4 regions of the Rhizobium sp. PP-F2F-G48 genome follow, and region 1 is predicted to be linked to each of the others. Evidence: predicted binding sites of a transcription regulator. Region 1 holds the regulator's gene; each other region holds the start of a gene.

The links. Region 1 encodes PhoB, which activates phosphate uptake and scavenging genes when phosphate is short. Its sites were predicted from a motif close to TGTCATNNANCTGTCAT; they were not measured.
Region 2: the regulator PhoB is predicted to act here: its motif matches at 4,035-4,051, upstream of C8J36_RS19235 (alkaline phosphatase).
Region 3: the regulator PhoB is predicted to act here: its motif matches at 5,001-5,017, upstream of C8J36_RS01430 (DUF1045 domain-containing protein).
Region 4: the regulator PhoB is predicted to act here: its motif matches at 5,525-5,541, upstream of C8J36_RS11690 (NAD-glutamate dehydrogenase).

What each region holds. Positions count from the first base shown of each region.
Region 1 covers NZ_SLVH01000003.1:573,049-580,726, reverse strand. The annotation lists gene pstA (phosphate ABC transporter permease PstA) at 1-610, shown strand, start outside; gene pstB (phosphate ABC transporter ATP-binding protein PstB) at 625-1,440, shown strand; gene phoU (phosphate signaling complex protein PhoU) at 1,496-2,206, shown strand; gene phoB (phosphate regulon transcriptional regulator PhoB) at 2,399-3,082, shown strand; gene C8J36_RS10720 (GcrA family cell cycle regulator) at 3,227-3,796, opposite strand; gene C8J36_RS10715 (aspartate aminotransferase family protein) at 4,236-5,435, shown strand; gene argF (ornithine carbamoyltransferase) at 5,534-6,451, shown strand; gene C8J36_RS10705 (Hsp33 family molecular chaperone) at 6,660-7,646, shown strand.
Region 2 covers NZ_SLVH01000009.1:122,064-129,741, reverse strand. The annotation lists gene C8J36_RS19255 (TRAP transporter large permease subunit) at 1-1,079, opposite strand, end outside; gene C8J36_RS19250 (TRAP transporter small permease) at 1,093-1,659, opposite strand; gene C8J36_RS19245 (TetR family transcriptional regulator) at 2,001-2,735, shown strand; gene C8J36_RS19240 (AAA family ATPase) at 2,823-3,965, shown strand; gene C8J36_RS19235 (alkaline phosphatase) at 4,107-5,873, shown strand; gene C8J36_RS19230 (hypothetical protein) at 6,086-6,484, shown strand; gene C8J36_RS19225 (ATP-binding cassette domain-containing protein) at 6,488-7,171, shown strand; gene C8J36_RS19220 (ABC transporter permease) at 7,168-7,678, shown strand, end outside.
Region 3 covers NZ_SLVH01000001.1:302,568-310,245, forward strand. The annotation lists gene C8J36_RS01405 (DEAD/DEAH box helicase) at 1-1,539, opposite strand, end outside; gene mnmD (tRNA (5-methylaminomethyl-2-thiouridine)(34)-methyltransferase MnmD) at 1,838-2,590, opposite strand; gene C8J36_RS01415 (FAD-binding oxidoreductase) at 2,629-3,804, shown strand; gene C8J36_RS01420 (tetratricopeptide repeat protein) at 3,888-4,421, shown strand; gene C8J36_RS01425 (PRC-barrel domain-containing protein) at 4,483-4,872, opposite strand; gene C8J36_RS01430 (DUF1045 domain-containing protein) at 5,056-5,862, shown strand; gene puuE (allantoinase PuuE) at 6,007-6,933, shown strand; gene uraD (2-oxo-4-hydroxy-4-carboxy-5-ureidoimidazoline decarboxylase) at 6,930-7,490, shown strand; gene C8J36_RS01445 (ureidoglycolate lyase) at 7,487-7,678, shown strand, end outside.
Region 4 covers NZ_SLVH01000004.1:84,918-92,595, forward strand. The annotation lists gene C8J36_RS11685 (MFS transporter) at 1-541, opposite strand, end outside; gene C8J36_RS11690 (NAD-glutamate dehydrogenase) at 541-5,367, opposite strand; gene pdxY (pyridoxal kinase PdxY) at 5,587-6,462, shown strand; gene C8J36_RS11700 (carbonic anhydrase) at 6,583-7,224, shown strand; gene C8J36_RS11705 (lytic transglycosylase domain-containing protein) at 7,367-7,678, opposite strand, start outside.

The DNA of each region.
Region 1 (7,678 bases):
GATCGGGGTCTCCGCCTCGATCTATCTCGAAGAGTTCGCGCCGAAGAACAAGCTGACCGACCTCATCGAGGTCAACATCAACAACCTCGCGGCCGTTCCTTCCATCGTCTACGGTCTGCTCGGCCTGTCGATCTTCATCAACTTCGCCGGCATGCCGCGCTCGGCGGCTCTCGTCGGTGGCCTCGTCCTCACGCTGATGACGCTGCCCACCATCATCATCGCCACGCGTGCCGCGCTGAAGGCGGTGCCGCCGTCCATCCGGGCCGCAGCCCTGGGCCTCGGTGCCTCGAAGATGCAGACCATCTTCCACCATGTCCTGCCGCTTGCCATGCCGGGTATCCTCACGGGCACCATCATCGGCCTTGCGCATGCGCTCGGCGAGACCGCACCGCTGCTGCTCATCGGCATGGTGGCCTTCGTGGTCGATTTCCCGGGCTCGCCGCTCGAACCTTCGACGGCTTTGCCGGTCCAGATCTACATGTGGGCCAACGAAGCCGAACGTGCATTTGTCGAACGGACCTCCGGCGCGATCATCGTGCTCCTGATTTTCCTGGTGGTCATGAACCTGGGCGCAATCCTGTTGCGGCGCCGCTTTGAACGACGCTGGTAGTGAGGTAGAGAATTATGAACATGATGTCAGAAGCGACTCTCGAAAAGGCGGTCGATCAGAAGATGAATGCTGTCCCTCACAAGATGATCGGCAAGGATGTGTCGGTCTACTACGGCGAAAAGCGCGCGCTGTTCGACGTGAACCTCAACATCCGCGAGAACACGGTCACGGCCCTGATCGGCCCGTCCGGCTGCGGCAAGTCGACCTTCCTGCGGACGCTCAACCGCATGAACGACACGATCGATCACTGCCGGGTGACCGGCAAGATCACGCTCGATGACGGCGATATCTACGATCCCTCGATCGACGTCGTCGAACTTCGCGCCCGCGTCGGCATGGTCTTCCAGAAGCCGAACCCGTTCCCGAAGTCGATCTATGAGAACGTGACCTACGGGCCGAAGATCCACGGTCTGGCCCGCAGCAAGGCCGAACTCGACGCCATCGTCGAGCAGAGCCTGCAGAAGGCCGGCCTCTGGAACGAGGTGAAGGATCGCCTGCACGAATCCGGCACCGGCCTCTCTGGCGGCCAGCAGCAGCGTCTCTGCATCGCACGCGCCGTTGCCGTCAGCCCCGAGGTCATCCTCATGGACGAGCCTTGCTCGGCGCTCGATCCGATCGCCACTGCCAAGGTCGAGGAACTGATCCACGAACTGCGCGCCAACTACACGATCGTGATCGTCACGCACTCCATGCAGCAGGCCGCCCGCGTTTCGCAGCGCACCGCCATGTTCCACCTCGGCAATCTCGTCGAGGAGAACGATACCGACAAGATGTTCACCAATCCGGATGACCAGCGCACCCAGGATTACATCATGGGACGCTTCGGCTGATCGGTCGCCCGACCGACAGCGAAGCGCCCGTGACCGAACTCCAAGGACAGGATCCATGGCAACCCATATCGTATCCGTCTATGACGAAGACCTGAAATATCTCAGCCGCCGCATCTCCGAGATGGGTGGCCTTGCCGAGCAGATGGTCGCGGAATCCGTACGCGCCCTCGTCAACGCCGATCTGGGTCTCGCCCAGAAGGTCATTTCCGACGATGTCGTGCTCGACGATGCCGAACGCCAGATCGGCGAAAAGGCGATCGTGACGATCGCCAAGCGTCAGCCGATGGCGGCCGACCTGCGCGAGATCATGGGATCGATCCGCATCGCGGCCGATCTCGAGCGCGTGGGCGACCTTGGCAAGAACACGGCCAAGCGCGTTATCGCCGTGTCCAGCGCCAGCCTGCCGCGCCAGCTGTCCCGCGGGATCGAGCATCTGGCCGAGCTGACGTTGATGCAGCTGAAGGAAGTGCTGGATGTCTACGCCTCCCGTTCGGCCGAAAAGGCCAAGGCCATCCGCGAGCGTGACGGCGAGATCGACGCGATCTACACCTCGCTGTTCCGCGAACTCCTGACCTATATGATGGAAGATCCGCGCAACATCACGCCCTGCACGCATCTCCTGTTCTGCGCCAAGAACATCGAACGCATCGGCGACCACGCGACCAACATCGCCGAGACGATCTACTACATGACGACCGGCGCGCAGCCGCTCGGCGAACGCCCGAAAGACGACTCGTCGAACACCGTCGGCGCACTCGCCACCTGAGCGAACGGCGCAGGAGGGAAACGCTCCTGCGCCCATCGTCTCCGGTCTTGAACGCGGTCGATGCCTCGGTTGAGGGATCGGCGGCCGAAAGGGCGGTTTCCCGCCGCCATGCCTGAACAGTCAACGATGATCGCCGCCTTCGGGTTCTGGCGAAAGCCTCGTCATGCGACGAGGACACTACGGAGTCCAGAAATGCAGCCGAAAATTGCCGTTGTCGAAGATGAAGAAGCCCTGAGCGTTCTCCTGCGGTACAATCTCGAGGCCGAAGGCTTCGACGTCGATACCATCAACCGGGGCGACGAGGCGGAAGTCCGCTTGCAGGAACGGCTGCCGGATCTCCTGATCCTCGACTGGATGCTGCCCGGCGTGTCCGGCATCGAGCTTTGCCGGCGCCTGCGCCAGCGCAGCGAGACCGAGCGCCTGCCGATCATCATGCTGACGGCGCGCGGCGAAGAGAGCGAGCGGGTTCGCGGCCTTGCCACCGGCGCCGACGATTATGTCGTCAAGCCGTTCTCGACGCCCGAGCTGATCGCGCGCGTCAAGGCCATGCTGCGCCGCGCGCGTCCCGAAGTGCTGTCCTCGCTGTTGAAGTGCGGCGACATCGAGCTCGATCGCGAGACGCACCGCGTCCATCGCAAGACCCGCGAAGTCCGCCTCGGCCCGACCGAGTTTCGCCTGCTCGAATTCTTCATGGCCTCGCCCGGCCGCGTCTTCTCGCGCTCGCAGCTTCTCGATGGCGTCTGGGGGCATGATATCTATGTGGACGAGAGGACCGTCGACGTCCATGTCGGTCGCCTGCGCAAGGCCCTCAACTTTTCCAACATGCAGGACGTCATCCGGACCGTCCGCGGCGCGGGTTACTCGCTGGAAAGCTGAACGCTTGCATCTTTAGAGCTGGGAACGCATCGTTCCTGGCGCGCGGCGATCTTCCCAGATTGACAGTAAGGACAAATGAAATCGCCTTCTTCGCAGAACGAAGAAGGCGATTTCTTTTTTTGCTCTGTCTGAAAACGCGGACCCTTATCGGGCGCGACGGCGCTCGGCCGAGGGCTGGTAGGCAAGCTTGGCGTGGAAGGTGCAATAGGGCGAGCTATCCGGCGAGTCATTGCCGCAGAAGTGAAACTCGTCCTTCATCGGGTCGCCGATCGGCCACTTGCAGGTGCGGTCGGTGAGCTGCGTCAGAACCAGCTTGCGCGACATCGGCACGACGACATTGCTGCCCGTTGCGCCGGCGCCGCTACCGGTGACGGTCAGTGCGGTTTCCGGCGCGAAGACGCTTTCGGAATCTTCGATGACGTTCATCGCGTTGACAGGACGGGCCATCGGACGCTGGGGAACGGCGCGGGGAGCCGCGTTGGCAACGATGGCTTCCGGTGCTGCCGGGCGTGCGGCGACGACGGGACGCTTCGGACGGGTTGCGCTCGGCGAGGCTCCGCCTGCCTTTGCGCGGCCGGGGAGCGACAGGCGGTGAACCTTGCCGATGACCGCATTTCGGCTGACGCCGCCGAGCTGCGCCGCGATCTGGCTCGCGCTCAGGCCTTCGGCCCACAGCTTCTTCAGTCTCTCTACCCGCTCGTCAGTCCAGTTCATTGTCGTCTCCATTCCAGGCATACGGAAGGACGAATCCCTCACCGCGCCCCGGATGGCTCCGAAGCTGCAACGCCTTGACTCTTCTGGTGACTAGGTCCGCCGCATGCGTCTAGCAATTCCTTGCTAACCTAGAGACGGGGTGACTCCGTGACAAGAGTCCGGGGAATCGACCCGAATCGATTTTTGGGTTTTCCCCAACTTGCTGCCGTTGCGTGATATATTTGCAAGGTCTTTTTGCCGGAAAGCATCGCGCCCGGAAAACGCATGCCAGACCCGTATTTCCGGGACTTTTGTTGACAGCGGCACCTGAAAAACCGATAGTGCGCTCGCCGCCGTCAGGGCGGTATTTTTCATTTCGGGCCGGCACTGCCGGTCCCTGCGAAAACGGATCGAACCTTCCCCGCAAAGCGCGTGCGGACAGGACGAGGAGATAGGCACGATGGCCGAGGCAACCCCGCTTTACGAGACCTACATGCGTGCGCCGCTGCGCTTCGAGCGCGGCGAAGGTGTCTGGCTGGTGGCGGAAGATGGCGCGCGCTATCTCGATTTCGCCGCGGGCGTGGCCGTCAATTCGCTCGGCCATGCGCATCCGCATCTTGTTGCAGCGCTCAAGGACCAGGCCGAGAAGGTCTGGCATCTGTCGAACCTCTACGAGATCCCCGGCCAGGAAAAGCTTGCCAAGCGGCTGACGGACAACACCTTCGCCGACAAGGTCTTTTTCACCAATTCCGGTGCCGAAGCTCTGGAATGCGCCATCAAGACGGCGCGTCGCTACCAGTTCGCCAAGGGGCGGCCGGAGCGTTTCCACGTCATCACGTTCGAAGGTGCCTTCCATGGGCGCACGCTCGCGACGATTGCGGCCGGCGGCCAGGAAAAATATCTCGAAGGCTTCGGCCCGAAGGCACCCGGCTTCGTCCAGGTGCCCTTCGCCGATCTCGACGCCGTCAAGGATGCGATCACCGAAGAGACTGCGGCGATCCTGATCGAGCCGATCCAGGGCGAGGGTGGTATTCGCCCGGCCTCCAAGGCCTTCCTGCAGGCGCTGCGCGCGCTTTGCGACGAACACGGCCTGATGCTGATCTTCGATGAAGTCCAGTGCGGCGTCGGGCGGACCGGCAAGCTGTTTGCCTATGAATGGTCCGGCATCGCGCCAGATATCCTCGCAGCTGCCAAGGGCATTGGCGGCGGCTTCCCGCTCGGCGCGTGCTTGGCGACGGAAGAGGCTGCGTCCGGCATGGTCGCGGGCACGCATGGGTCCACCTATGGCGGCAATCCGCTGGCCATGGCCGTCGGCAATGCCGTACTCGACGTCGTTCTCGGCGACGGCTTTCTCGAGCATGTGCGCGACGTCGCGCTGGTCTTCCGTCAGGGGCTCGCATCGCTTGCCGATCGGTTCCCCGATGTGATCGAGGAAATCCGCGGCGAAGGCCTCATGCTCGGTATCAAGGCCGCCGTGCCCTCCGCCGAATTGCTGAAGGCGATCCGGGCGGAGCGGATGCTGGCCGTTCCCGCAGGGGAAAACGTCATCCGTCTGCTGCCGCCGCTGATCACCAGCGCGGAAGAAGCCCGTGAAGGCCTTGCCCGCATCGAGCGCGCCAGCGAAACGCTGACGACGGTCAAGCAGCGCGCGACGGCGTAACGTCAAACCCCGCCACCATACCTCGGCATCGACCGACACCCAGGCCCGGGCAGGGAGCTGAAAGCCCCGACGGGACAAGGACAGGACACCGCATTTTCATGGCTGATACCCGGCACTTCCTCGATCTCTCCGCCATGTCGGCGGAGAACCTGCGCTCGATCATCGATGATGCCCGGGTGCGAAAGGCAGCGACCAAGGCCGGGACCGCGGAAAAGCCGCTGGCCGGCAAGATGCTCGCCATGATCTTCGAAAAACCTTCGACCCGGACCCGCGTGTCGTTCGATGTCGGCATGCGCCAGCTCGGCGGCGAGACGCTGTTCCTGTCGGGCACGGAAATGCAGCTCGGCCGTGCCGAGACCATCGGCGATACGGCCAAGGTTCTCTCACGTTACGTCGATGCCATCATGATCCGCACGACGGATCACAGCCGTCTGCTTGAGCTTGCCGAACACGCGACCGTTCCCGTCATCAACGCTCTGACGGACACGACGCATCCCTGCCAGATCATGGCCGATATCATGACCTTCGAGGAGCACAGCGGCCCGGTGAAGGGCAAGACCATCGCCTGGACAGGGGACGGCAACAACGTGCTGCATTCCTTCATCGAGGGGTCGGCCCGCTTCGGCTACACGATGAAGATGGCCGTACCGCTCGGCTCCGAGCCCGACGACAAGATCCTCAATTGGGCGCGCAACAATGGCGGCAATGTCGTGTTGTCGCACGATGCGGAAAAGACCGTCGCCGGTGCCGATTGCGTGGTGACGGACACCTGGGTGTCCATGAACCAGGAGCACCGCGCCCGCGGCCACAATGTCTTCCAGCCCTATCAGGTCAATTCTGCCCTGATGTCGAAGGCGGACGAGAACGCGCTCTTCATGCACTGCCTGCCGGCACACCGCGGCGAGGAAGTGACCGACGAGGTGATCGACGGTCGTCAATCGGTGGTGTTCGACGAGGCGGAGAACCGCCTTCATGCCCAGAAGTCGATTCTCGCCTGGTGCCTGGGCGCTCTCTGAGCCGCGGCGCTCGGCGCACAAGGCCGAAACCTTGAAAACCGGCATCCGGCCACCGATCTAGGTGCAAAGCGGAATGCCACGGTTTTTTGCTGGCATTTCATATCAATCCAATAGAATGGAGTTGCGGCTTGCGATTCCCGGACCTGTCCGGGGCGCCGTCATCTGCGTTCGGGCTCGCCGCGGCGGGTCTTGCATCAGGAGCATGGACATGGTGGACAAAGGACCAGATCTCGGCGAATTCGGTTATGCGGGCGATGACCGCGTCGTACCCTTCCAGGTGGAAGGTCTCGACGTGCGCGGTCGCGCGGTCCAGTTGGGCCCGATGCTGGACGCGATCCTCGAGCGGCACAACTATCCGCTCCCGGTCGCACGCCTCGTGGCGGAAACGGTGGTGCTGACCGTGCTGCTCGGAACCTCGCTCAAATTCGACGGCAAGCTGATCATCCAGACGAAGAGCGATGGCCCGGTCGATCTCGTGGTCGCCGACTTCTCGACGCCGGATCGCGTGCGGGCCTATGCCCGCTACGACGAAGAGGCCTTGGCGAGCGCCATCGAAAAGGGCGAAACGGATCCGCAGGACCTTCTCGGCGAGGGCGTTCTGGCCTTTACCATCGACCAGGGCGAGTTCACCCAGCGCTATCAGGGAATCGTGCCGCTCGACGGCGCCTCGCTCGAGGAGATCGCCGGCGTCTATTTCCGCCAGTCGGAGCAGATCCCGACCAAGGTGCGCCTCGGCGTTGCCGAGCTTCTGGATCGCGACGAAAACGGCAAGCCGCGTCATCGCTGGCGTGCCGGCGGCATGGTCGCGCAGTTCCTGCCGGAAGCGCCCGACCGGATGCGCCAGCCGGACCTGCATGGCGGCGATGGTGCCGAGACCTTCGATGGCCGCGTGGACGACCTCTGGGACGAGGCCCGCGTCATGGTCGAGACGATCGATGCGGACGAACTGACCGACCCCACGGTCGGCACGGAGCGGCTGCTCTTTCGCCTGTTCCACGAGCGCGGCGTGCGGGTCTATCCGCCGCAGGCGGTCTACGACCAGTGCGCCTGCTCGCGCGAAAAACTCCGCGATGTCCTCGCGAGCTTCAGCCAGGAGGAAATCGACAGCACGGTGGAGGATGGGGTCATCTCGGTGACCTGCGAGTTCTGCTCGACCACCTATACGTTCGAAGCAACCGAGGTCCGTCCGCAGTAAGGGCGTCTTGAAATATCGAAGAGGCTCCCCGG
Region 2 (7,678 bases), on a different contig from region 1:
AGCACGCCGAAATAGACGGGATCGATGCCGGCCTGCTTGACGACCGGCAAAAGCACCGGCGTCAGGATGAGGATGGTCGGCGTCATGTCCATGGCGGTGCCGACCGCGACGATCAGCACCATGATGGCGATCAGCAGCAGCGTCTGGTTGCCCATCAGCGGTTCCAGCAGCGCCACCATCGCGCCCGGCAGGTCGGCAATCGTGATCAGCCAGGCGGAAACCGAGGCGGCGGCCACCAGGAACATGACGATGGCGGTGGTCTTTGCGGCTGAGATGAAGACGTCGAGCAGCATGCCGGGCGTCAGCTCGCGATAGACGACCATGGCGACGAACAGCGAATAGACGGCAGCGACGACGCCCGCTTCGGTCGGCGTGAACACGCCGAGTTTCAGTCCGAAGATGATGATGACCGGCAGCATCAGCGCCCAGAGGCTCGACACCAGCGCATGCCGACGCTCCGCCCACGAGGCTTTCGGGGGCATGGCGAAGGTCTCCTTGCGGATCACCACCAGCCAGGCGATGCACAGCGCCGCGCCGATCATCAGGCCGGGCGCGATGCCCGCGAGGAAAAGCTTGGTGATGGAGACGCCGCCGACGACGCCGTAGAGAATGAAGCCGATGGAGGGCGGGATGATCGGGCCGATGATGGCCGAGGAGGCGATGAGGCCGCCCGAACGGGCCGGATCGTGACCGGACTTGATCATCATCGGCATCAGGAGCGCGGCGAGCGCCGCCGCATCCGCCACGGCCGAGCCGGACAGGCTGGAGAGAACGCAGGCTGCAAGGATGCAGACGAAGCCCAGACCGCCGCGCTTATGCCCGACCAGCGCAATCGCGAGATTGACGATGCGCTTGGAAAGGCCGCCCTGGTTCATGACCTCGCCGGCCAGCATGAAGAAAGGCACGGCAATGAGCGTGAAGCTGTCGGCGCCCTGCAGGATCGTCTGGGCGACGATCTGCCCGTCGAAAAGATCCATGTGGACCATGAGCGCGATCCCCGAAAGGATCAGTGCGAAGGCGATCGGCATGCCCAATGCCATGGTGCCGAGAAGCGAGCCGAGAAAAACCGCGATGACCATCGTCGTCTCCCCCTCAGCGACCGAAGCCGGATGCCGCTGGAAGCGGCGGTGCGGGCGTGGCGGTCGGTGGCGGCAGATCCTCGGATTCCTGCACGAGAACGATATTTGCGACATCGAGGCGGCCGGTGAGAATTGCGAGCATCTCGGCCCCGAGATGCAGCAGGGCCGTCACCGAAAAGACGACGGCGGGGATCATGAACCAGGCCATGGAGATGCCCGCCGCGGGCGTGACCGCGCTCCAGGTCAGAACCGACTGCGCCCAGGCGCCCTGGAGAAGAAGGACGCAGGCGAGCAGCATCAGGAGATAACCGAGAAGCACCGCCGCTTTCGCCAGTTTCGGTGGCAGGGCGCGGATCATGGTGTCGATGCCGATATGGGCATGCTCGCGCAGCGCGACGGCCGCGCCCAGGAAGACCAGCCAGACGAAGGCCAGCCGCGACATTTCTTCCGAAATCGTCAGGCCGCTGTTCAGCGCATAGCGCAGGACGACATTGGTGAAAACGAGAATGACCATCGCTGCCAGGAGCAGGGCAATGGAGACGCGCAGTAGCGCAAAATACAGATCGACGATCCGTTTCATGAAAGTCCTCCCATGCGACCCGACACTCCCTGCCGGATCGTCTGCTCCCGATCGCCGATGCGGATCCCTCCAGACCCTCTGTCACCGTCGTCATGTCCAGCCGTCGCTCTGTTGGGCCGGAAGACGTTCGATCGTCCGGCAAACATGACGTCTGATGACGAGACCGCACAGGCCACTTCCCGGCCAGCGTCTCATGATGTAAAAGTGTACGAACTGGTTCGTTAAGTCAATGCGAAAGTTTCCGGCTTTCAACTCGATGAATGACGCGGCAGGGGATAACGTGCAGGATAGGTCTGCCGAGGCGTTCGGTTGGCCACGCCCAGGGGAGGGGATCGGGGAGAATGACGACGGATATTGCCGACACGGACCGTGTTGACGAGACCGGGGATGCGGAAAGTGGTCTGCGCGCCGGTCAACGGCGAGTGAAGCAGAGGGATCGCACGACGAAAACCCGTGACGACATTCTGCTTGTCGCGCGCGAGGAGTTTGCGGCCAACGGTCTTTCGGGGGCCCGCGTCGATGCCATTGCGGAGCGCACGCGCACCTCCAAGCGGATGATCTACTATCACTTCAGCTCGAAAGAGGGCCTGTACCTCGCCGTGCTCGAACATGCCTATGCCGACATCCGCAAGGTGGAGGCGGAGCTGCGTCTGGCGGATGGAGACCCTGTCGATGCCATGCGCCGTCTGATCGGCTTTACCTTCGACTATGACGAGGCCAATCCCGATTTCATCCGTCTGGTCACGATCGAGAACATCCATCGCGCCAGCCACATGCGCCAGTCCTCGAGCCTCGGCCGGCTCAACACGTCGATCATCGACACCATCGCCGCGATCCTTCGGCGGGGACAGGAAACCGGCGTGTTCCGCCGCGAGGTCGATCCCATCGACCTGCATATGCTGATCTCGTCCTTCTGCTTCTTCCGCATCTCCAACCGCCATACCTTCGGACATATCTTCGGCCGCGATCTCGGCGAGGCCACGATGCGCGGCCGCCATCGCGTCCTGTTGCAGGACGCCGTCATCGCGCTGCTCCGCGATCCGCACGCTGCCGGGACGGCGCGGGAAGGGGCCTGATCGAGCCTCGCAACGGCGACGGCAACCTGGGGATTTGGTCACGCCACGCGCTTTCATCAAGCATCGGACCCGGTGTAGACAACGATCATGATGCTCCGCTCGATGTCCGCCCGGAACTACCGTTCGCTTCGCTCGATCCGCATGGATTTGGGAAGCGTCAACATGTTCATCGGCGAAAACGGCGTCGGCAAGTCCAACCTCTATCGCGCTTTACAACTCGTGCAGGCCGCCGTGACGGGCTCGCTCGCCTACGAGATCGCGGCGGAAGGCGGGATGGCCTCCGCGCTCTGGTCGGGCCCAAGACGAATCGAGAAGAACTTCCGCATCAAGCTCGATGTCGAGGTGCTGGACGAGGAGCGGGCGGTGACGTTCCGCTACGGCGTCGAGGCGGGCTTGAGGCCGCCGAAGGCCGCCGCCGGCTTCGCTTTCGAGCCGCAGATCAAGGAAGAGGTGCTGTCGGTCGAAGGCGGCGCAAGACCGGTCACGATGATGAAGCGCACCGGGCCGGGCGTGATGGTGCGCGGCGCACGCGGGCGGATGGAGGAGTATCCGCAGCCGGCGATGACCTCGGAGACCGCAATCGCCATGCTCGGCGATGCCGGAAATTATCCGGAGATCGGCGCGTTCCGGCGGCTGGTCGATGGCTGGCGCTTCTTCCACGGCTTTCGCACCGACCGGGATGCGCCACTGCGCCGACCATGTCTTGCCGTCACGTCACCACTTCTCGATGAGGATGGCGGAAATCTGGCCGCGGTCTTTGCGACGCTCGTCCACACCCGCGGCGACACGGTCGAACTCGACCGGGCGATTGCCGCAGCCCTTGGCGGCGCGAGGCTGCACGTGCCGGAGCCCGGGGAATTCGCGGCGTTCGGCCTGATCTTTCCTGATTTTCCCCAACGCGTCTTCCAGCCGCGCGAACTCTCCGACGGGCAGGTCCGCTTTCTCGCTCTGGCCGCGGCGCTCATGTCCTACCGGCAGCCGCCGCTGATCGCGCTGAACGAGCCGGAGGCGAGCCTGCATCCGGATATGCTGCCGCCGCTCGCCGACATGATCGCGAGGGCTGCGGCGGCCAGCCAGATCTGGATCGTTACGCACTCCGAAGCACTGGCCGCCGCCGTTTCGCAGCGCTGCGGAAGCCGCCCGAAGCGCGTCATCCGCAAGGACGGCGCAACCTGGATCGAGGGCATGCGGCTAACCGGCGTGATCGACGAGGACGAGGACGAAGCGTAGCGGCGAGCCCGTCTGCGGCACCCCGAACCGAGCAACGAACCGTCCTCTTTCTGCAACCGGCGTGACGACCATCATCCAACCGTCACACAGGGCGGTTATGGCTGCCGCATTCAGTCTCCTCTCCACCCGAACGAGGTTTTCATGCGGACCCTTCTTGCAGCGCTTGTCGCGACCACCATCCTTGCCGGCACGGCCCAGGCCACGACCGTCTACCCGCTGTCCCGTGCGACGATTCTCGCCGGATCGCCGTTCGACTTCAAGATCGAGCTGCCCGCCGTGGTGAAGGCGGAGGATGTGAAGGTCACCGTCAACGGTGAGGATTACACCGCAACGCTCGGCTCGGCCGCGGAATTCGTCGCCGAGGAAAAGGGCAAGGACGACAAGGTTCTCGGGTCCGCCCTGATCCTGCGCGGCGCGCGGATCCTCAAGGCCGGCAGCTACAAGGTCGACGTGACCGCCGGTGGCGAGACGAAATCGGTGACCTGGGAGGTCTACGAGACCACCGCGCAGCCGAAGGCGAAGAATGTGATCTTCCTGCTCGGCGACGGCCTGTCCGTCGCGCACCGCACCGGCGCCCGCATCATGTCCAAGGGCATGACCGAAGGAAAGGCCAATGGCCGTCTCGCCATGGACGATCTCGATCACATGGCCTTCGTCGGCACATCGGCAACCGACGCAATCGCGACCGACAGCGCCAACACGATGTCGGCCTACATGACCGGCCACAAGACGGCCGTCAACGCGCTGGGCGTCTATGCCGACCGTACGCCGGCGAGCCTCGACGACCCCAAGGTCGAAACCATCGCCGAAGCTCTGCGCCGCACCACGAAGAAGGCGATCGGCGTCGTCTCCACCGCCGAGATCGAGGACGCGACGCCCGCCGCCGTCGTTTCTCACACCCGCAAGCGCGCCGACAAGGCCGATATCGTCGGCATGTTCTACACCGTGCAGCCGGACGTCATCCTCGGCGGCGGCTCCGCCTATTTCCTGCCGCAGGCGACGCCGGGCTCCAAGCGCAAGGACGACAAGGACTATATCCAGCTGTTCAAGGATGCCGGCTATGCGCTGGCAACCGACAAGACCGAGCTCGAAGCCTCGTCCGGCACCAACGCCGCCAAGCTGCTCGGCCTGTTCAACACCGGCAATATGGACACGGTCCTCGATCGCAACATTCTGAAGAAGGGGACGGTTTCCAAGTTCCCGAACCAGCCCGGCCTGGTCGACATGACCAACGCCGCGCTGACGCAGCTGTCCAAGAACCAGGACGGCTTCTTCCTGATGGTCGAGGGCGCCTCGATCGACAAGATGTCCCATCCGATGGACTGGGACCGGGCGCTGTATGAAACGATCGAGTTCGACAAGGCCGTCGGCGTCGCGCGGGAGTTTGCTGCCAAGAACCCGGATACGCTGATCGTCGTCACCGGCGACCACACGCACGGCGTTTCGGTCATCGGCACCATCGACGACGAGAAGCCGGGCACCGAGATGCGCCAGAAGGTCGGCGTCTACGCCGATGCCGGCTTCCCGAACTATGAGGACAAGGACGGCGACGGCTATCCCGACAAGGTCGATCCGACGCGCCGCCTGGCCGTCTTCTCCAGCAACTTCCCGGACTACTACGAGACGTTCCGCCCGAAGCTCGACGGCCCCTTCGAGCCGGCCATCCAGAACGAGAAGAAGGAATACGTCGCCAACCCGGCCTATAAGGACGTTCCCGGCGCCGTGCTGCGCGAAGGCAACCTGCCGAAGACGTCCGACAGCGCGGTCCACGCGGTCGATGACGTCGTGCTGCAGGCAACCGGTCCCGGTTCGGAAGCGTTCAAGGGCTACATGGAAGAAAGCGACATCTACCGCGTGCTGGCCGACAGCCTCGCTCTCGGCTCGCCGGAGAAGATCGGCGCGAAGTAAGCATCGATCTCGCACGATAAGGCACTTCCGGCGCGCATGGCACGCCGGAAGTGCTGCGATTCATGGCTTGTGCCGCAGCATCCCGCATTGAAGCAATGTCGCTTCGAATGGGGATGGCACAGTCCACGGCGTCCGATCGAGGATACGCTATGACAAACATTGACGCTCTGCGACGCCGCACATTCCTCGGCTTGCTCGCATCTCTGCCGGCCATGGCTGCGCTGTCGCCGGCCACTGCTGCGGATACCGAGATCGGCTTTGACGATCTCTATGGCAGCGTCGGCGTTCTCGGCCTGACCTTTTCCGACACGGTGAAGGCGTTGAACGGCAAGGGCGTGACGATGAGCGGCTTCATGGCGCCGCCGCTCAAGGCCGAAGCGGCCTTCTTCGTCCTCACCGAAATCCCCATGTCGATCTGCCCCTTCTGCTCGTCGGACTCCGACTGGCCGGACAATATCGTCGTCGTCTATCTCGACGCGGCACAGACCTTCGTTCAGCCGGGCACGCGGATCTCGGTTTCCGGCACGCTGGACGTCGGCACGTGGACGGATCCCGAGACCGGCTTCGTCAGTCGCCTGCGCCTGCGCGACGCCCACTACTGGTCGGTGTGAACGATGCTGTCTCTGACGCTCAAGGACATTACCGTATCCTACTCCGGGCTTGCCGCACCGGTCCTCTCCGTCCCGCGTCTGCAGGTCGATGCGGGGGAGAGTATCGCGGTGACGGGCGCCTCGGGCTCCGGCAAGAGCACCTTCGTCAATCTCATCTCGGGTCTGGAGCCTGTCCGCACGGGACAGGTGGAGTGGAGCGGGACCGACCTCGTGCGGCTTGCTGAGCATCGGCGTGATCGTTGGCGCGGGGAGCATGTCGGTCTCGTCATGCAGGATTTCCATCTCTTCCCCGGCCTGTCGGCACTCGATAACGTGCTGTTGCCGGCGCGCCTTGCCGCGCAGGCGTCCGCCGCGGTGAAGCGGAGGGCACGCGATCTCCTCGCCGAAATGGGCCTCGATCGGCCCGGGCAGGTGGTGGAGACGATGTCGCGCGGCGAAATGCAGCGCGTCGCCATTGCGCGCGCGCTGGTTCGCGGGCCGGGCGTGGTCATTGCCGACGAGCCCACGGCAAGCCTTGATCGAGAGAGCGGACAGGTCATCGCCGACCTTCTGATCGGCCTGGCCGGTGCAGCCGGGGCGACGTTGATCGTGGTCTCGCACGATCCCGGCCTGATCGCGCGCCTGCCGCGCCGGATCACCCTCGAAAGCGGGCAGATCGCGCAGGACAGCCGGGCGGTAACGCCATGATCGGCTTCATCCTTGCGGACATCCGCCGGCACAAGGCTGGAACCGTCGCCATTCTGCTGCTGGTCGCCTTTGCGGTGGCGCTCGCCGTCTCGGTGACGCTGCAGGAGCGGGCGCTGCGGCTCGGCAGCGCACGGGCGGCAAACGCGTTCGACCTGGTGATCGGCGCCGCGGGGAGCGAGACGCAGCTGGTTCTCTCTTCGGTGTTCCTTCAGGCAGCGCCGCTGCCGCTGATGGACGGCGCCGTGCTGCAGCGGCTCGCAGCCGATCCGCGCGTGGCGTTTGCAGTGCCGATCGGCTTTGGAGACAGCTTTTCGGGCTACCCACTGGTCGGCACCTCGACGGCGCTCGTGGCGCATCTTTCACCGCAGTTGCAGGAGGGCGCAAGCTTCCGGCAGGAGGGTGACGCCGTCATCGGCTCGGCGGTCGATCTCACCCTGGGTGCCGTGATCAAGCCGATGCATGGCACGGCGGAAGAGGGTGGCCATACCCATACCGGCCTTGCCTATG
Region 3 (7,678 bases), on a different contig from region 1:
TTCGCGGCGCGAACCTTCGCGGCGCTGGGCGGCCTGTGCGCCCGGGCTGCCGGCTGCCGGGCGAGGGCCGCGGCTGGAGGTGCGGGGTGCGCCGCCCGGACGGCCATTGCGGTTGCCGTTGCGCTTGGCAAGGGCTGCCTGATGGGCGGCCTGTGCGGCCGGGCCCTGGCCCTTGCGGTGTTCGCGGCGCTGCGCATTGTCGTCGCCGGCCAGAAGATCGTCGCCTGCAAACGGGCTCGGGGCCTGTGCCACGCGGGCCGGGCGGTTGTTCTCGCCGCCGCGGTTCTCACCACGACCCTGGCCACCGCGGTTTTCGCCGCGTCCCTGGCCGTTGCGGCCTTCATTGTTGCTGCCGCGGCCACCATTGCCACGCGCATTGCGGGGGGCCGGTGCGCGGGAGATGTGCGCCGGTGCTTCGCCGCTGGCGACCGTGATGGTCATGCCCATCAGCTTTTCGATGTCGCGCAGCAGGCGGGCTTCGTCCGGTGCGCAGAAGGCGATGGCGATGCCGTCGCGGCCCGCACGGGCGGTCCGGCCGATGCGGTGAACATAGGCTTCGGCGACTTCCGGCAGATCGTAGTTGTAGACGTGGGTGATGCCGGGGATGTCGATGCCGCGGGCGGCGACGTCGGTGGCAACCAGAACCTTGATCTCGCCGTCACGGAAGGACTTCAGGGCGCGCTCGCGCTGGCCCTGGCTCTTGTTGCCGTGAATGGAGGCTGCGGAATAGCCGACCGACTCCAGGTGCTTCATCAGCTTTTCGGCGCCATGCTTGGTGCGCGAGAAGACGATGGCGCGGCCGTCGGGGTTTGCGGTCAGCGACTGCTTCAGCAGCGTGACCTTGCCGTCCTTGCCGTTCACGAAATGCACGAACTGCTCGATCTTGTCGGCAGCCTTGCCGGCGGTCGCGACTTCGACGCGCTTCGGATCGGTCAGGTAGTCGCCTGCGAGATCGGCGATCGCCTTCGGCATCGTGGCCGAGAACAGCAGGGTCTGGCGGTTCTTCGGGACGAGCTTGGAAATCTTGCGCAGGTCGTGGATGAAGCCGAGGTCCAGCATCTGGTCGGCTTCGTCGAGCACGAGGTAGCGCGCGGTGGTCAGCGTCACGGCCTTGCGGTTGAGAAGGTCGAGCAGGCGGCCGGGGGTGGCGACGAGGATTTCGACGCCGCGTTCCAGCTGCTGGGTCTGCTTGTTGATGGAGGCGCCACCGACGACGAGGCCGATCCGCAGCGGGCTCTTCTTGACGAAGACCTTCAGGTTGGCGGCGATCTGGTTCACCAGTTCGCGGGTGGGTGCCAGGATCAGCGCGCGGACGTTGCGCGGGTCGGCGCGCTTGCCGTCGGCGAGCATGCGCTCGATCATCGGCAGGCCGAAGGCAGCGGTCTTGCCGGTGCCGGTCTGTGCGAGGCCGATGAGGTCATGGCCTGCCATGACGAGCGGGATCGCTTCGGCCTGAATCGGCGTCGGCTTGGTGAAACCTTCCAGTGTAAGGTTCGCTACCATCTGCTCGGAGAGGCCAAGGGAAGTAAAATCGGTCAAAGGTATGCCTTTCGGGGCGCCAAACGACAGGGACCGGAAACAACGCTTTCTGCGGTTCCGGGTCATCTGGTTTCAAGAACCCCGCGTGAGATGGGATCTTGGTGGGTTGAAAAAGCTGTCTGCGCTGCGGGTGCCGAATGTGGCACGGTCTCATAGGTGCGCTTAGCCTTCGCGACGGATTGACAAAATCCGCTTGGCTCGCTCACGCGGCGGCCGGAAGGTGACGCTGGCCCTCATGTCGTTGTTTGCAGCCAAAAAGTCAAGACGTCTTTTCGCATGTGCGAAAGGCACGTCGGTTTCACACGGCTTCTGAGGGTGCGGGAGGACGCGTGCCGCGCAGCATTTCCCGCTTGCCGGCAAAGCCCGGATGACGTTCGACCCGGAAACCCGCGGCCTGCAGGTTGCGTCGCACGAAACCGGCCGCGGCATAGGTGGCGAAGGTTCCGCCGATGGCCGTGCGGTCGTGGACCGCCGCCATCAGCTCTACAGACCACATGTCCGGGTTGCGCGAGGGCGCGAAGCCATCGAGATACCAGGCGTCGAAGACCGCGGGCGCGCGTATCACCGTCTCCAAGGCCGGTCCGCAGACGATGGTGAGCGTGACGTCGTCTGCAAGATCGAGACGGACCGTGCCTGCGAGAGCCTCCGGCCATGCCGCGACCAGCGCCTCGCGTTCCTCCTCGATCTCGGACCAGGCGGAGAGCGCGCGGGCGATGTCGGACGCCTGCATCGGAAAGCGCTCGAAGGAGGAGAAGGCGAGACGGGCGCCGGGTGGCTTTGCGGCCAGCTTCCACCGGCGCCAGGTCTCGCAGAGATTGAGCCCGGTGCCGAAGCCGAGTTCGCCGATCGTAAACGTCTGCGCATCCTGCCAGCGCCCGGGCAGGCCGTTGCCGTCCAGGAAGACATGGCCACATTCCAGCCGTCCGTCCGTGCGGCAATAAAAATGGTCGTCAAATTCCACCGAATACGGCATATCGCCGGTGTGCCAGCTGAGCGTCTGGCGGCTCGGCGTTTCAGCGTCGGCAGGGGTGGTCGGGCGGCTCTCGGTCATGGACAAGCGATAATAAGCCCGGCGGGCAAGGTCAATCGATGGCGGATGGGAAGACGGATCTGGTCGTCATCGGCGGGGGCATCATGGGTCTCTGGACGGCGCTTTACGCCGCCCGCGCGGGGCTCGAGGTGCTTCTCGTGGAGCGCACGACGATCGGGGCGGGCGCGAGCGGCGGCCTGCTCGGCGCGTTGATGCCGCACATGCCCGACAGGTGGAACGACAAGAAGCAGTTCCAGTTGGATGCGCTGGTGTCGCTGGAGCACGAGATCCGCGCGATGGAGGCGCAGACCGGGCTTTCCGCGGGATACAGGCGGACGGGCCGGCTCATTCCGCTGGCAAAGCCGCATTTGCGGGCGATCGCGCTGCGGCAGGTGGGCGACGCCGATATCAACTGGCAAAGCGGGAGCGGCGGCTTTCCCTGGCGTGTGCTCGATGCCGCACCGGACGGCCTGTTCTCCCCGGATGCCGTTGCCGAAGGCGCTGTCTTCGACGGGCTTGCGGCCCGCGTCTCGCCGCGCGGCCTGCTGCGACTTCTGACGGCGACGCTCGCAACGATGCGCGGCGTGACGATCCGGGAGCAATGCGCCGTGCGCGGCATCGATCCGCAGCGCGGGCAGGTGGTTTTGTCCGACGGCAGCGTCGTTCATGCAGGGCATATCGTGCTGGCCGCAGGCGTCGACAGTTTTCCGATGATCGACGGTCTGCCGAAGGTTGTGGGCGGAGCGCCGAGGCCGGCGAGCGGCACCGGCGTCAAGGGACAGGCGGCGCGGCTTGCGGTCGATCTCGATCCGGGCCTGCCGATCCTCTATTCGGACGGCGTCTATGTCATCGCGCATGACGCGGGCGGCGTGGCGATCGGCAGCACCAGCGAGGTAGAGTATGCCGACCCGCTCGCGACGGACCAGCGGCTCGACGGTCTTCTCGCAAAGGCGGAGACACTGGTTCCGGCGCTCGCCGGTGCGCCGATCCTCGAGCGCTGGGCGGGGCTGCGTCCGCGCGCGGTCGGGCGGGACCCGATGGCCGGCGTGCATCCGGATCATCCGCGCCTGCACCTGATGACCGGCGGCTTCAAGATCAGTTTCGGCATCGCCCATCGCTTGGCGCGGGCCGTGGTGGAGGGCCTCGGCGGACGGCCGACGGATCCTGAAGGGGCGATGACGCTTCCCGCATCGTTCCGATGCGAAAACCACCTCGGCGCGCCATCACGCGCCTGATCTCGCGGCTTGCCGCGATCTGCCTGCGTCTGTAAGAATATTCGACAGTTGCGGATGACCTATCCGTCAGCCTGGAGGATCCCATGTCGATGTCCAAACACGTCCTGTCCCTCGTTGCCGGCGCTTGCCTCGCTTCGGGCCTTTTCCTGTCGCCGGCCCTTGCAGCGGGGGATGACAGCCCGAGCACGCCCGTCTGCAAGAAGGGCGAGGTCTACGACCAGAAGACCAAGAAATGCGTCAAGCAGCAGGGCTCCAATCTGACGGACGAGAACAAGGCGGATTATGCCTATGCGCTTGCCAAGGCGGAGCGCTATGCCGAGGCGCTGGAGGTTCTGGATACGGTCAAGGATCAGGAGACGGCCGAAGTTCTGAACTATCGCGGCTATGCAACGCGCAAGCTCGGAAAGACCGACGAGGGCATCGGCTACTATCTCAAGTCGGTCGACAAGGACCCGAACTACGCGAAGGTTCGGGAATATCTGGGCGAGGCCTATGTGGTGAAGGGTCAGATCGATCTCGCGCGTGCCCAGCTCGACACCATCAAGTCGATCTGCGGCACGGACTGCGAAGAATATAAGGACCTCGCGGAGGTCATCGCCGACCCGTCGAAAATCTGAGCCCATGAAAAAGGGGCGCTGCCGTCCGGCGCGCCCCGCATCTGTCGTCCGTATGTGAAACCTACATCCAGTAAGGCGGCACGCCGTAATAATCGTAGACCTGGCGGCCGTTTTCGCGGTTCCACGCATATTCGTCGTCGCTGCGATATTTCGGCGCCTTCTGGACCTGCTCGCGCGTCAATTCCGTGCGATAGCCGCCCAAAGCTTCATCATAGCTCAGCTTCGTCCACGGGATCGGATAGTGATCCTCGCCGATGCCGAGGAAGCCGCCAAAGCCGAGAACGGCATAGGCGACCTGGCCGTTGCGCTTTCCGATGATCAGTCGCTCGATCGAACCGATCCGCTCGCCATCGGCACCGTAGACGCGTGTGCCTTCGACCTTGTCGCTTGCGATCAGGTCGTGAGTCTCCACGATGCTGGCATCCTGAAGTTTAGAGCTGTCACCCGGCATATTGAGGCTGCCGTCATTCAGATTGGGGTTGTGATAGGTCACGTTCCGTCTCCTCTTCTGGCTTGATGCTCGATAAACGTTTGGACGGCGCTCGGGTTCCCTGGATTTCGCGCCGTGACAGAGGCCGGCTTCGTCAGGCTGTCATGCAAATCACGTAGCGCAGGGGGTAAACCGAGGTTTGCCATGCGCTACGCCATCTGCTTCACTCCGCCGATCCACGATCCGCTTTCCGTGGCTGCCGCCGACTGGCTGGGGCGCAACGTCTATTCCGGCGATCTTTGCGAACAACTGTCGGTCGCAGGATGCTCTGCGCAGGACATGGCGTATTACACCGCCGTTCCCCGGCGCTACGGCTTTCACGGATCGATCAAGGCGCCGTTTCATCTGGCCGGGGACAGAACCGAATCGGCGCTGCTGAAGGCGATGATGCGGTTTGCCGGCGAGATCGGCCCGTTCGAAATCCCCGATCTCGAAGTCTCCTGGCTCGGCAGCGCGTTCGGGCTCAGCCCGCGCGTCCCGTGCGAACCGCTGACGCATCTGGCGGCGCGGGTCGTTCAGGCCTTCGACGAGTTCCGGGCGCCCTTCACCGATGGGGACATCGCGCGTCTGAACGCCGACAAGCTGACGGCGCCGCAGTTTTCCAACCTGCATCGCTGGGGCGATCCCTTCGTCATGGACGAATACCGCTTTCACATGATGCTGACCGGACCGATGACGGCCGCGATGCGCCAGAAGATGGAAGGGCCGTTGCGGATGCAGTTCGCCGCGGCGCTCGCGCAGCCGGTGAAGGTCGCAAGCCTTGCTTTGTTCATCGAACCGGGCGCGGGGGCGCCGTTGCGCGTCCATTCCCAGCATCCCCTCGGCAAGCTCTCGGCCCACAAGCCGACGGCGCGCTTCGCCGCACCTTCCGACCCCACGACATCGGCGGCGACGCCCGCGCGGGAAGTGCAGATGGCCAAGGCCATGCGGCGGCTGACCACCGGCGCGTAAAGGCCGGCGCGTAAAGGAAAGAGCCGCGCCGCGTCCGCAGCGTGCAGGGCGCGACGACCGCCTCGTTTCGCCTGTCGATATCGATCTTTATGCCTCGACTTTCCCGTTTCGGATGGTACCGTTTGGCGACAAAGAGGGTACGACATGGATTTTTCGACACCGCGCGATCTCGTCGGCTATGGCCGTCACCTGCCCGAGGTTCACTGGCCCGGCGCGGCCCGGATCGCCGTTCAGTTCGTCGTCAACTATGAAGAAGGTGGCGAGAGCACGATCATGGATGGCGAGAAGGCCTCCGAGTCGCTGCTGTCGGAGATCGTCGGCGCCCAGCCCTGGCCGGGGCAGCGTAACCTCAACATGGAATCCATCTACGAATATGGGTCGCGCGCCGGATTCTGGCGGCTGTGGCGCCTGTTTACCAGCCGCAACGTGCCGGTCACGGTCTATGGTGTGACGCTGGCGATGGCCCGCAATCCCGACGCCGTCGCCGCCATGAAGGAAGCCGATTGGGAAATCGCCAGCCACGGCTATCGGTGGCTCGAATACAAGGACTTCACCGAGGAGGAGGAGCGCCGCCATATACGGGACGCCGTGCGCCTGCACACGGAGCTGACCGGCTCGCACCCGCTCGGGCTCTATCAGGGCAAGCCTTCGGACAACACCCTGAAGCTCGTCATCGAGGAGGGCGGCTTCCTCTATTCCTCCGACAGCTATGCCGACGAGCTGCCCTACTGGGTGCCGGGCAAGACGCCGGAGACGCCGCATCTCATCATTCCCTACACGCTGGATGCCAATGACATGCGGTTCGCCACGCCGCAGGGTTTCAATTCCGGCGACCAGTTCTTTACCTATCTGAAGGATACGTTTGACGTGCTCTACGAGGAGGGTGCCAATGGCAGCCCGAAGATGATGAATATCGGCCTCCACTGCCGTCTCGTCGGGCGGCCCGGACGGGCGGCGGCGTTGGCGCGCTTCGTCGATTACGTGCTGTCGAAGGACAAGGTCTGGATCGCCAAGCGGATCGATATCGCGCATCACTGGCATGCGCACCACAAGCCGGAGGGCGGCCTGTGAGCATCTCCAGAGACAGCGCGGACGGGCAGGCGTTTATTGCCCGGTTCGGCGGGATTTTCGAGCATTCGCAATGGGTCGCCGAGGACGCGCTCGACGGTCTGGCGGAGGGGCCACTGACGGCCGCCACCGTGCATGCGGCCATGGTCCGGGCGTTTCGGGCCGCATTGCCGGAAAAGCGACTGCAGGTGCTGCGCGCCCATCCCGATCTCGCCGGACGGCTGGCGATCGCCGGCGGGCTGACCGCCGACAGCAAGGCGGAACAGGCCTCGGCCGGTCTCGATCGGCTGACGCCGGACGAGCACGCCCGCTTCACCACCTGCAATGCGATCTATACCGACAAGTTCGGCTTCCCTTTCATTATCGCGGTGCGCGGAAAGACGAAGGACGACATTCTCGCGGCCTTCGAGGCACGGCTGGACAACACGCCGGACGAGGAGTTCGCGACCGCCACGGCCGAGGTCGAGACGATCGCCCGGCTGCGGCTGGACGCGCTTCTTCCCGGATCGGGGCCTGGATCTGGGCCTGGATCGGCGCCTGCGTCTGGATCGGGTGCATGAGCGGTCTGGTTCTGCCCATCGAACCGCTGACGGCGGAAGCCTTCGCGCCGTTCGGCAGCGTCATCGAGGCCGATCCCGCAACGATGCGGCTCATCAATGGCGGGACGACGGAGCGGTTTCATGCCTTGAGCACGACGGAGGCGGCCGGTGAGGATGCCCGCGTGATCATCAGCATCTTTCGCGGACAG
Region 4 (7,678 bases), on a different contig from region 1:
TGCCGGCGAGAAGCGCGACGACGGCGATCAGGACGATCATGCCGCCGAGATAGCCGATGCCCCAGGCGATGTTGGAGATCCGGCCGGTCTCCTCCGGTGGCACCAGACGCGGCATCATGCTGTCATTGAAGACGATGGAGAACTCGGCGGCAATCGACGCCAGCACGATGCAGGCGAAGGGCAGGATCAGCGCAGACCCGGGAACCGCGAACCAGAGCGCCGAGAGAGCGGCGATCTTGACGATGGCAAAACCGGCGATCCAGGGCTTTCGCGCGCCGGTGGCATCCGCCAGCGATCCGAGGACCGGCGACATCACCGCGATGACAAGGCCGGAGACGGTCAGCGTATAGCCCCACATTGCCTGTCCCGCTGCCGGATCGTCCGTCAGGCGGGAGACGAAGTAAGGGCCGAAGATGAAGGTGATGACGACGGTGAAGAAGGGCTGGGCTGCCAGATCGAACAGCATCCAGCCCCAGAGGCCCGCGCGTCCGACCTTGGCTTGGCCTGAGCGCGCGGACGCTGCCTCCACCGCATCGGCCATCAGCCGGCCCTGTCTTCGGCGAGATCGCTCAAGAGGCCTGCCGCCACGGTGATCTTCGCGAGCGTCGTTTCGCCCTTCTCCGTCATCTGCGTCAGCTGCGTCACGACGCGGTTGAAGCGGTCGGCAGCCCCTTCCTGCCAGGCAAGCACCGGCTGCTTTTCGCCCTTGCGCTGGGTGAGCGCGGCGATCGTGATCGCGCGGCGGGCATCGGCGATATCGCTGGTGCTGCGGGCAAGCGCCATGGCCTCGTAAGGATCCGTGGTGATGATGCGCTCGGCCGCTGCCAGCAACCGGCCGACCTTGAGGCTCTGCGTCACCGCGAAGTAGCTCTGCGCGGTTCGGCCGAGCGAGGTTCCCGCCACCCCGGAGATCTGCATGATTTCCGGCACGAGCGTGATGAGGAACAGCTGCGAGATATCCCGCGCCAGTGCCTCGGGAACGCTTTTTTCGATCAGAGCTGCAGCGCGCGCCTCGATCTCCGTGCCCGCTTCTTCGGGCACGGCGCCATGTGCGGCCGTCTTCAGGTTTTCCAGAGCCTTGCGCAGCCTGTCGATCGCCTGGCCGAGTGGCCCGGTGGTCGCACGGGTTCGCAAGGTGCGCTCGGTAACGATGGCGAAGATGCGCCCGACATCCTGGTAGAGTTCGTTCTGGACGCTACCCGGCACCTTGTTGTCGAGCGCGTCGATGGCCTTGTAGAGGCGCGGCAGGTCGTAACCGTCACGGGTCAGCACGGCGGCTTTCACCACATCGGCCGGCAGGAAGCCGGTCTGGTCGATCATGGTGGAGACGAAGGCCGGTCCGCCCCGGTTGATGACGTCGTTGCAGAGCAGCGTGGCGATGATCTCGCGCCGCAGGCGATGGGTCTCGATATCGCCCTGATGCGCCTTCTGCATCCTGCCGGGGAAGTAGCCGATCAGCGTCTCGTGAAAATAGGGGTCGTCCGGCAGGTCGCTGTCCACGATCTCGTCGAAGAGAACGATCTTGGCATAGGAGAGCAGCACGCCGATTTCGGCACGGGTCAGCGCCTTGCCGGACTGGTAGCGTTCGCTGAGCGCGCTGTCGTTCGGCAGGACCTCGACCTTGCGGTTGAGCAGCCCTTCCGTCTCCAGTCGCGTCATCAGGCGCGCAAGCGAGGTGCGATTGGCGGCGCCCTGCATTTCCGTCAGCGAAATCGCGAGCGACTGCTGGTAATTGTTGTGGAGCACCAGGGACGCGACTTCATCGGTCATGGATGCCAGCAGCGTGTTGCGCTTGGCGCGCGTCAGGCGGCCGTCGCGCATGGCAGAAGCCAGCGCGATCTTGATATTGACCTCGACGTCGGAGGAATTGACGCCGGCCGAGTTGTCGATGGCGTCGGAATTGCAGCGGCCGCCGGCAAGGCCGAAGGCGATGCGGCCACGCTGCGTGACGCCGAGATTGGCGCCCTCGCCGATCACCCGCGCGCCGACCTCGTCCGCGGTGATGCGGATCGGGTCGTTCGCACGATCGCCGACATCGGAATCGGTCTCGGTCGGTCCGCGGACATAGGTGCCGATGCCGCCGAACCAGAGCAGATCGACGCGCGCCTTCAGAATGGCCGTCATGATTTCGAAGGGGGTTGCCTGCGTCTTCTCAAGCCCGATGGCTGCCGCCGCTTCCGGGGTCAGCTTCACCGATTTTTCCGTTCGCGGAATGATCATGCCGCCCGTCGACAGCGCGGAGCGGTCGTAATCCTGCCAACTTGAGCGGGGCAGCGCGAACAGCCGCTCGCGCTCGGCAAAGGAGGCGGCGATGTCGGGATCGGGGTCGATGATGATGTCGCGATGGTCGAAGGCGCCGATAAGGCGGATCTGGCGCGACAGCAGCATGCCGTTGCCAAAGACGTCGCCCGACATGTCGCCGACGCCGACGACGCTGAAGGGGGTCGTCTGGATGTCGATGTTCATTTCGCGGAAGTGGCGCTTGACGGTCTCCCAGGCACCGCGCGCGGTGATCCCCATCTTCTTGTGGTCGTAGCCAGCGGAGCCGCCGGAGGCGAAGGCATCGTCGAGCCAGAAGCCGGCGTCCTGCGCCAGACCGTTGGCCGTATCTGAGAAGGTGGCCGTGCCCTTGTCGGCGGCGACGACGAAATAGGGATCGTCACCATCCAGCCGCAGCGTGTCGTTCGGGGGCACGATCTGCTGATCGACGATGTTGTCGGTGATCGACAGCATGGTGCGGATATAGGTCTTGTAGGCCTCGGTGCCGACGCGGAAAATCTCGTCGCGCGCGCCGCCGGCCGGCAGCAGCTTGGGGAAGAAACCGCCCTTGGCGCCGACAGGCACGATCACCGCGTTCTTGACCTGCTGCGCCTTGACGAGCCCCAGCACCTCGGTGCGATAGTCCTGTGCCCGGTCCGACCAGCGCAGGCCGCCGCGGGCGACCTTGCCGAAACGCAGATGCACGCCTTCCACCTCGACGCCGTAGACGAAGATCTCGCGGAAGGGCCGCGGTTCCGGCAGGCCGTCCAGAAGCTTCGGATCGAACTTGAAGGCCAGCATGACGCGCGGTTCGCCGGCTTCGTCGCGCTGGAAATAATTGGTGCGCAGCGTCGAAAGCACCGCGTTCATCATGCGCCGGAGAATGCGGTCCTCATCGAGGCTCGGCACCGCGTTGAGCGCGTCTTCAAGGCTTGCCTGGAGCGCGGAGACCTCTCGCGATCGCGCCGTTTCCTCGGTTTTCGGGTCCATCCGGGCAATGAAGAGATGGAAGATAGCGGCTGAAACCCGGGGGTATTTGTTGAGCGTCTCGGCGATCAGACCCTGGGAATAGGGGATGCCGGCCTGGCGGAGATATCGCGCGTAAGCGCGCAGCACCGTCACGTCGCGGGCATTGAGGCCGGAGAGGAGGATCAGCCGGTTGAAGGCGTCATCCTCGATCTTGCCCGTCCAGGCGGACAGAAAGGCCTCTTCCAGAAGCGGTCCCATGGACGAGACGTCGAGCGTTTTTCCGTCGCGGTGGATCAGCTCCATGTCGTGCAAGACCACCAATCGCTCGCCGTCTCCGTCGGAAATGGAGATGTCATGCGTCTGCTCGCTGACGACGCGGAAACCGAGGTTTTCGAGCAGCGGCACGCGCTGGGAGAGGGAAACGGCGTGATCGGCGTGGAAGATTTTCAGCTCGAGCCGATCGGCAGTCTCAGCCTCGGTGGTATCCGGTTCGGCGTCCTGTGCCAGTTGTGGCCTGTGACGCTCGTAGAACGCGATGCGGATCGGGTCGTCCGTCCGCACAGCTGCGATATCGGGCAGGTCGGCATAGGCTTCTGCAGGGGTGAACGCCGCCTGGTAGCCTTCGGTCACGCTCAGCGCGACACCATCGCGACGGGCGAGCAGATGGAAGCGATCGGCCCAGCGCGTGACGATCTCGCGGACGGCGTCTTCAAGCGTGCTCTGGGCAATCCGCGGCGTCGTGCCGCCGGAACGGCCGATGATGAAATGGACGCGGGCGAGACCGCCAGCCGGAAAGGCCGGATAATAGGCGGAAACCCGGCCTTCGTAGAGATCCTTAAAGAGATCGCCGATGCGCTCGCGCACGCGGGAATCATACTGTTCGCGCGGGACGTAGACGATGATCGAGACGAAGCGGTCGAAGCGGTCGATGCGCGGGAGAACGCGGACGCGCGGGCGATCGGCGAGTTCGTTGATCTGCTCGCAGAAGGCCTGCAGTTCCTCGACGTCGATCTGGAAAAGATCGTCGCGCGGATAGGATTCCAGCGTGTTGATGAGCATCTTGCCGGAGTGGCCGTGCGGGTCGAAGCCGAAGTGCTCGATGACCCGCCGCACCTTGAGCCGCAGCAGCGGAATGTCGGAGGCCGAACGCGTATAGGCCGTGGAGGTGAAGAGCCCGACGACGCGCAATTCGCCGATAACGTTGCCCTTGGCGTCGAAGCGCTTGATGCCGATGTAATCCATATAGGCACGGCGGTGGACGACGGCCTTCGTATTCGCCTTGGTGACGATCAGGAAATCCGGACCTTGCAGGAAGGCGAGGATTTCCGGCGTGGTGACCACGGCGTCGAGCCCCTGGCGCAGCACGCGCACATTGGGGTCGGAGAGAATGCCGAGGCCATGGCCGGTGCCGCGGTCGAGCGTCGCTTTCTGCCCGTCGCCGGAATAGCTGTATTCGCGCATGCCGAGGAAGGTGAAATTGTCGTCGCGCAGCCATGTCAGGAAGGCGAGGGCCTCGTCGCGATCGGCCTCGCGCTTGTTTGCGGCATGCCGTTCCAGCTCACCCATGGCCTCGCCAAGGAGCGTCTTCATCGGCTCCCAATCGCCGACGGCCTGGTGGACCTGCGCGAGCACCGTTTCAACCGCCTCGACCAGTGCTTTCGCCTCGTCGGGCGAAAGATGGCTGAGATGGATCTGGATATGGCTCACCCGGTCGGCGGGATCGCTCTCTTCCTCGGGGTCGAACAGGACGGGTTCGGAACCCTTGGAGACCACGAGGATCGGGTGGACGGCAAGCGACAGGTCGCGATGCCGGCTGGTGACCTCGCCCATGACGGAATCATAGAGGAAGGGCATGTTGCGGTCGGTGACGCAGAGGACGGAGATCGCTGCCCCGCCGGGCCTGACGCTTTCCAGATCGGTCACGGTGACGCGGGAGGTGTCTTTCCTGCGGGCTTTGATTTCTCTGTAGGCGTGGACGGCGGCGCTGGCGAGCATGCCGATATCGTAGGCGGCGATATCATCGGGGCTCGCGCGTCCGAAGAGGATGGCCGGCGACAGGAAAGGCTGACCGAGGCGCTCGGCCGCCTGCTCGATGTCGCCGATCAACCGGGTTTTCTTCGGATGATGTCGTGTGCCCATGATTTTGCGTCCTCCGACCGTTGTTTTTCCCTGAACCTAGCAGAAGAATTCGCATTTGCGACCGCAAGCCTGCCAGTTTCTTCCAAAGCGCCGATGTGCCTTAGTGCCGGTGTTCCGCGTCACGTGGTTTCCACCTTCCCTCCCCTCCCATGCACAGTTGACAGCGGTATGACCATTGGGCGATCTGTCGGGAGCGCGCCCGAGAGAAAGACCCGCTGCATGTCCGAGACCGCTGCCGGCACCGTCATCGTCATTTCCAGCCACGTCATGCGCGGCTCCGTCGGCAATCGGGCAGCCGTGTTTGCGCTGGAAACATTGGGCTTCACCGTCTGGGCCGTGCCGACCGTCATCATGCCCTGGCATCCCGGCCATGGCCGCTCGACGCGGATGGCGATCGATCCCGAGACGTTCGATGCCATGCTGGGCGAGCTTGCGGCGTCGCCCTGGATCGGCGAGGTCCGCGCCGTGCTGTCCGGGTATCTCGGCAATGCGCAGCAGATCGAGGCGGTCGCGCGGCTGGTGGAGACGCTGAAGGCGCGCAACCCTCACCTCCTCTATGCCTGCGATCCGGTGATCGGCGACAGGGGCGATCTCTACGTGCCGGAAACGGTGGCCTCGGGCATTCGGGATCGCTTGATTCCGCTCGCGGGGTTGGCCACGCCGAACCGGTTCGAGCTGTCCTGGCTTTCGAGCGCCGCTCTCGACAGCAATGCGGCCATTCTCGAAGCGGCTCTGGCGCTTGGGCCATCGCGGATGTTGGTGACATCGGCGATCGCGATGATGAATGGAAGCACGGGCAACCTCTATCTCTCCGGGCATCACGCGCTGCTTGCCGAGCACAGGCTGGTCGACAATCCGCCCAACGGAACAGGCGATCTGATGGCAGCTTTGTTTCTGGGAAGGATTCTGGAGGGCCACAGCGAGGAGAAGGCGCTGCAGCTTGCGACCGCCAGCGTGTTCGAGATGGTCGCCCGTTCGGCGCGTCGCGGCGCGGACGAGCTGACGCTGCAGCAGGATGCACATTGCCTCACGGGTCCCATGTCGCTCGTGCAGATGCGTCACCTGATGCATCCGGGGCAGGCGCGCAAACGCTGAGAGCCGTCTTCAAGGGCGGTTTGCGTGCTTTCCACGTCCGCATTAACCGACCTGCCGCGATGCTCTTGCCTCATCGCACCATCGGCGTTTAAACACAGGCAGAAAAAAGGGCAAAGTCACATGTATAATTTTCCAGAGAACCTGCTTGGCGGCTACCGGAAATTCATGACCGGCCGTTTCTCCGAGCAGCAGGCCCGCTACAAGACGCTGGCTGAATCCGGACAGCAGCCGAAGACCCTGATCGTCGCGTGCTGCGATTCGCGCGCGGCGCCGGAGACGATCTTCGACAGCGGCCCGGGCGAACTCTTCGTGGTGCGCAACGTCGCCAACATGGTTCCGCCCTTCGAGCCGGACGGCCAGTATCATTCGACGTCGGCAGCACTCGAATTCGCCGTCCAGTCGCTGCGCGTCAAGGATATCGTCGTCATGGGACACGGTCGCTGCGGCGGCATCAAGGCCGTGCTCGATGCCGATGCGGAGCCATTGTCACCCGGCGACTTCATCGGCAAATGGATGAACATGCTGAAGCCGGCGGCCGAGCAGATCGCCGGCAACGCCATCATGACGGCAGCGGAGCGCCAGCGCGCGATGGAGCATGTGTCGATCCGCAATTCCATCGTCAATCTGCGGACGTTCCCCTGCGTGCAGATCCTAGAACAGCGCGGCAAGCTGCAGCTTCACGGCGCCTGGTTCGATATTTCGACCGGGGAACTGTGGGTGATGGATCCGAAGTCGGGTGATTTTTCCCGGCCCGGAACATGATGCGACGCATGACATGAGAGCGTGAAAAGGCTGCCTGGATCAAACCATCGCAGCCTTTTTCACGTCCGAGCCCATGTCCGGATATGAAAAAGCCCCGGACCGTTGTCTGGCCGGGGCTCCGCATAAGACAGGATTGAAGAGATCAGCCGTCGATGTCGGCGGCGATCTGGGCGATTGCCTGCTGGTAGACGCTGGCGGCGTTCCAGCCCTGGATCGCGCCGAAATTGGCCTGGCCCGGCTGGTAGCCGCCCCCTGCCCGCCAGCCATGACCGCGCAGGAAGTTCGCCGTGGAGGTCAGGGCGTCGGCCTTGGACCGAACCATGTCGACATGCCCGTTGCCGTCGCCGTCGACGCCGTACTTCACGACGTTTGCCGGAAGGAACTGCGTCTGGCCGATTTCGCCATGCGCCGCACCGCGGGCGTCCGTCGAGAGATCGCCGCGCTGGACGAGCGT